2 regions of the Enterococcus sp. BWT-B8 genome follow, and region 1 is predicted to be linked to the other one. Evidence: predicted binding sites of a transcription regulator. Region 1 holds the regulator's gene; the other holds the start of a gene.
What was found. Region 1 encodes LexA, which represses DNA repair genes until DNA is damaged. Its sites were predicted from a motif close to CNAACANNTGTTNG; they were not measured.
Positions count from the first base shown of each region.

Region 2: uvrB (excinuclease ABC subunit UvrB) is a predicted target of LexA. The motif match lies at 1,189-1,202, and genes of this name have one in related genera.

Region 1 covers NZ_JAJDJV010000001.1:219,769-222,961, reverse strand. The annotation lists gene tkt (transketolase) at 1-922, opposite strand, end outside; gene LI951_RS01035 (DUF896 family protein) at 1,021-1,263, opposite strand; gene lexA (transcriptional repressor LexA) at 1,414-2,034, shown strand; gene LI951_RS01025 (dihydrofolate reductase) at 2,609-3,103, opposite strand; gene LI951_RS01020 (thymidylate synthase) at 3,126-3,193, opposite strand, start outside.
Region 2 covers NZ_JAJDJV010000016.1:22,721-25,913, forward strand. The annotation lists gene uvrB (excinuclease ABC subunit UvrB) at 1-1,107, opposite strand, end outside; gene LI951_RS13280 (amino acid ABC transporter substrate-binding protein/permease) at 1,456-3,193, shown strand, end outside.

The sequences.
Region 1 (3,193 bases):
CAGCTTTTTCGCCGTCTTCAATCATTCTTTCAGTAAAGCGTTCTGCTACTTCATCAGGAACTGTGAAATCTGGATATTCCCAACCATAAACAACTTTTGCTGCATCGATTCCTTCCTGACCAAGCGGTGCGCCATGAACCGCAGATGTTCCTTCTTTCGGTGCGCCAAATCCAATCACTGTTTTCACTTCGATCAAGGTTGGTTTGCCTGTCTCAGCTTTGGCGTCTTCGATTGCCTTTGAAATAGCCTCCAGATCGTTTCCATCCTTTACCAGAATATGCTGCCAGCCATAGGCTTCGAAGCGCTGGCCAACATTTTCAGTAAAGGACTTTGAAGTCGGCCCATCCAAGGAGATGTCATTGGAATCGTAAAGAACGATTAGTTTGTCCAGTTTCATGTGACCGGCCATTGAAGCAGCTTCCTGAGAAACTCCTTCCATTAAATCACCGTCACCGCAAAGAGCATACGTATAATGATCAACAACATTAAAGCTGTCTCTATTATAAACAGCAGCTAAATGTGCTTCAGACATTGCCATTCCGACAGCCATGGCAATTCCCTGACCTAATGGTCCTGTTGTTGCTTCCACGCCGTCCGTATGACCGACTTCCGGATGTCCTGGTGTTTTACTGTCCCATTGACGGAAGTTCTTTAAATCGTCTATTGTCACGTTATAGCCTGATAAATGAAGCAGACTGTAAAGTAAGGCAGAACCATGACCGGCAGAAAGAACAAAACGGTCGCGATCTGCCCAGTTTGTTGAGGTTTTTGGGTTAACCTTTAAATGCTTGGTCCAAAGCGCATAAGCCATAGGCGCTGCACCCATAGGCAGTCCTGGATGTCCCGAATTTGCTTGTTGAATGGCTTCGATGCTGAGCGTACGAATGGTATTCACACCTAGTTGATCAGTTTTGTCGAACAAAAATATCATCTCCTATTTAGGTTTTTTTTACCTTTATTACTCACATTGTACCTTAATTCATTTATGAAAGCAATTACTTTTAGTAAAGTTAACTCTAATTATTTGCGGTCATGCAGCCCTTTTTCTTTTTGAATCTGTTTCAGCTTCTCAGGTGTTACATCATTGCCTTTTGGATCTACCACTTTCATTCCCTCAATATGATGCCGCATTCCTTTACGAAATGTCTGCAGATATTCTTCACGCAGTTTCTTCTGCTCATTGAGTTCTAAATCTGTAAGCGGACCTTCTTTGGCTTTACGTGCCAGAGCGTTGATACGTTCCATCTTTTCTTTTGAAAGCATCGTCTTCCCTCCTTTATCAATCCCTTTTATCTTATAAGAACATGCTTGAAAAAACAACTGTCTTTCCTATTGATTTTACACGAACGCTTGTTTGATTTCATGAGAGAAATATGTTAGACTGTAACTATAATTTGAAAGAAGGTGTGGATATTGGCAAAACGTACCGAGACAAGACAGGTAGAAGTATTAAAATATATATATGAACAAGTAGAGCTAAAAGGATATCCGCCAACCGTTCGCGAAATTGGAAAAGCTGTGAATCTTTCCTCTACGTCAACAGTGCATGGCCATTTAGCCAGACTTGAAAAAAAAGGGCTGATTTTAAGAGATCCAACCAAACCTCGGGCAATTGAGTTAACAGCAGAGGGGTTGGAAAAAATTGGGGTTCAGCCTACAACTATTCCTATGCTGGGTGTTGTTACTGCCGGGGAACCAATACTGGCTGTTGAGGAAGCGTCAGACTTCTTCCCCTTGCCTCCTGACCTTCAATTTGAGCAAAATGCATTATTTATGCTGACAATTCGAGGAGAAAGTATGATCAATGCCGGTATCCTTGATGGTGATCAGGTCATTGTCAGAAAACAGGCTGATGCGACAAATGGAGATATTGTCATAGCTATGACAGATGAAGATGAAGCTACCTGTAAAAGATTCTTTAAGGAAACAGATTATATTCGTCTTCAACCGGAAAATGATGCCTTGGAACCCATTCTTTTGGACAATGTTTCCATACTGGGTAAAGTAGTTGGTCTATACAGAAATCATATTTAATTAAACCATTTACTGGGTCTGAATTCCTTTAATCGAAGGAATTTGGATCTTTTTTACAAAAAGACCAGTCGAGCTCTTTAAATTCGGCCTGACGGGTCTCTGCTATTTACTCAAAATGATTGCTTCATGTGCTGAAAGTGTTATAAAACAGAGCGGGCTGTTCAAATTGCTCGGAAAAAAGAAGCAAATAGATGAAACATCTCTTTATAGCCAACACAATCATCCTGTTTTCCAATGAGAAATATTACAGGTCTATATAGCTAAGTTTACCTAATTTGGATATCGTAGCCAATACTTTAATGATACTCAACAAATATATGATTTGCTTTTAACAGACTTGGAAGTACCTCATTCTGATATCTGGTCCAAGTAGAAGTCGTTGCTATTACAGCCATTTCAAAAAAACAGAACCTGCTTCTCTTTCTTCTGCAGAAATGGGGTCGTCCAATAATTTTACTTTTCCAAAAGTTGTCGTAACAGTAAAGTTCTGTTTTTCCTTTTTGCAACAACACCCGGACAAAGTAAAATTATCTCGTCAGCTGACTGTGGAGCCAGCCTTTCCTATACACAGAATTCATGAACCTGTCCGCTGATAGGTTTCGAATTCATGAGGGTACTTGTTTAGTTCGTCTGTTTCTCCTTCGCTTGAATTGATCAGCGTCCATTTTTCCCAATCGACAAAAGGAAAGGATGTATCTGCATCAAAATCGCCATGAATAACAGTCCGATATAGAACATCACAGTAAGGCAGAAAATCCTGATAAATATTTGCTCCCCCGGCAATAAAAGTAATACCTGAAAATTCTTCTGCATAGTTTATAACTTCTTCTATGCTGTTCATTACAACAACATTTTCAGCTTGATATTCTTTGTCTCTAGTCAGAATGATCGTCTTTCTATTGGGCAGTGCTTTGCTCCCCATTCCTTCAAATGTCTTTCTTCCCATGACAATCGTATTGTCCTCAGTCATCTTTTTAAAAAATTTCAAATCATTTGGCAAGTGCCATGGCAGGACATTTTCTTTACCAATATTCCCCTGTTCATCCTGAGCCCAAATAGCTGCTAACATTATTTTTTAACTCCCTTCAACTTTAAACCGCAATTGGTGCCTTTATCGCTGGATGGGGATTGTACCCTTCCAAAGTGATATCTTCCATTT
Region 2 (3,193 bases), on a different contig from region 1:
ATAGTCAACGAGCATTTGCTTTCTTGCCCTGTCGCCATTATACATACCTCGTACCTGAGGCATGGTTACATGCGATTCATCAATGACCAGCAGAAAATCGTCCGGAAAGAAATCTATCAGAGTATACGGAGGCTCTCCTTCTGATCTGCCATCCATATGTCTGGAATAATTTTCAATCCCAGAGGTGTACCCCATTTCACGCATCATTTCGATATCATAATTGGTCCGCTGCTCCAGACGCTGTGCTTCCAGCAGCTTATTTTCAGACCGCAGAACCTTCAGACGAGCATCCAATTCATCTTGTATCTGACTGATTGCATGTTCCATATGGTCTTCATTTGTAACAAAGTGGGTTGCAGGGAAAATAACCGCATGCTCCGTTTCACCTAAAATTTCCCCGGTCAATGCATCCACTTCTCGGATTCTCTCTATTTCGTCTCCAAAAAATTCGACTCTCAACGCATGGTCATCTCTTGATGCCGGGAATATCTCAACAACATCCCCTCTGACACGAAAACGCCCCCGCTGGAAATCAATATCATTTCGTTCAAATTGAATATCCACAAGACTTTTCAGCAGCTGCCCTCTTTCTATTTCCATACCTGCTCTTAATGAAACAATTTGTTCACTGTATTCTTTTGGATCTCCCAAACCAAAAATACAAGAGACTGAAGCAACAACGATCACATCATTACGCTCCAGTAAAGCACTGGTTGCAGAGTGACGAAGTTTATCAATCTCATCATTAATACTGGCATCTTTTTCAATGTATGTATCACTTGAAGGAACATAAGCCTCCGGCTGATAATAATCATAGTAACTGACAAAATATTCAACTGCATTATTCGGAAAGAATTCTTTAAACTCTCCATATAGCTGCCCAGCTAATGTTTTATTATGAGCAATTACTAATGTCGGCTTGTTAATCTCTTTAATGACATTTGAAATTGTGAATGTTTTACCAGTTCCGGTGGCCCCCAAAAGAATCTGAGCCTTTTCTCCGCCTTCAACACCCTCAATCAGCTGAGCGATTGCTTGCGGCTGATCCCCATCCGGTTTATATTTTGAAACTAACTCAAATGTATTGGTGGTTTTTCTCTCAATCATAAGTTGTGCTCCCCTCGTGTAATTTTCTCACTAGAAAAGGAAAAGAGTAAATTTCTTACTCCCTGAATTATTTTAACATACCGAACATATTTTCGCTACTTCTATAATCTCAATTTTTTATCCGTTCTTATATGTATTATATATAGAAGGTATTCAAATGTTTCCCATCAGCTGAAAGCTTTTTAGAAGGAGAAATTATTAGTAACTAGGTGGGTTAACCTTGTCATAAAACCTAACATCAAACGTTAGATTTTTTTATTTTTTTTCTTACCTTTACCGAATTTATTGTTTTTCTCATGGATTTTGCTATATAATTGTTAAATATGTAATTATTTAGGAGGATTTTATATGAAGAAGAAGCACTTTTTATTTTCTTTATTTGCTATGATTGCAAGTCTGCTCATTTTAACGAACGGCAGTACGAGCTGGGCAGAAGAAAAGACTTATGATATTGGAACAGATCTGACATTCGCCCCATTTGAATTTCAGGATTCAAATGATGAATATATCGGTATTGATATAGACTTGCTGAATGCAATTGCAGAAGATCAGGGATTCAAAGTGAATCTTAAGCCTCTTGGATTTGACTCAGCCATTCAAGCTGTACAGTCAGGACAGATTGATGGAATGATCGCGGGAATGAGTATTACAGATGAACGAAAAAAATCCTTTGACTTCTCAGAGTCCTATTTTAACAGCGGCCTGCAAATGGCTGTCAAACAAGGAAATGATACCATTGAGAACTATGATGATTTAGATGGTAAAACAGTTGCTGCCAAAGTAGGAACGGAAAGTGCAGCTTTTCTTGAGAAAAATCAGGACAAGTATGGCTATTCCATTAAAAATTTTGATGATGCAACTGGTCTGTATCAGGCTCTTCAAAATGGTGAAGCCGATGCGATCTTTGATGATTATCCAGTATTAGGCTATGCCATTACAAATGGACAAAAGCTTCAACTGGTTGGAGCAAAAGAAACCGGCAGTTCTTACGGATTTGCTGTGAAAAAGGGGCAAAACCCTGAACTGATCGAAATGTTCAACGACGGACTTGAAAAACTAAAAGAAGACGGCACCTATGATAAAATCATTGCAGAGTATATCTCTTCCGGTTCTGAAGATGCTGAAGGTGAAATGAAACAAATTGAGCCTAAAAAAGATGTGTATACAATTGCCAGTGATTCAACGTTCGCGCCTTTCGAATTTCAAAATTCTGATGGTGAATACGAAGGAATCGATGTTGATTTGATCAATCGAATTGCTCAACTTCAGGGCTTTACAATTGAGTTTAAGTTTATTGGGTTTAGTTCAGCAGTTCAAGCTGTGGAATCCGGTCAGGCAGACGGAATGATTGCAGGGATGACCATTACTGATGAACGTGAAAAATCCTTTGATTTCTCCACTCCTTATTTCAACAGCGGAATTCAAATTGCTGTAAAAAAAGGCAACGATTCTATAACTTCCTACGAAGATTTAAAAGATCAAACAGTTGGAGCAAAAATCGGGACAGAGAGTGCTGACTTCCTTGAAGCGAATAAAGATAAATATGGATACAAGATCAAATATCTGGATACAACAGATGCCTTGTACAGCTCTTTGGATATTGGCGAGATTGCTGCGATGATGGATGATTATCCGGTAATCGGTTATGGAATTGCTCAAGGGCAGGCTTTGTCGACACCCATTCCACGTGAAGAAGGCGGCTCTTACGGGTTTGCTGTAAAAAAAGGCAAAAATCCTGAATTAATTGAAATGTTTAATGAAGGCTTGGCTGAATTAAAACGAACAGGTGAGTACGACACAATTGTTGGAAAATATATTAAAGACGGCAGCACCAAAAATACTGTAGATGAATCCACCTTTTCCGGAATGATTAAAAATAACTGGAAGCGTCTGTTAAGCGGATTATGGATGACTGTTCAGCTTACACTGATATCTTTTGTTTTAGCGTTAATTCTGGGTGTGATTTTCGGTCTGTTTAGTGTTTCTCCAGTAAAAGCTTTACGTGTAATCTCAACAATTTATGTAGATATTATTCGGGGAATTCCACTAATGGTAGTTGCATTCTTTATTTATTTCGGCTTGCCAG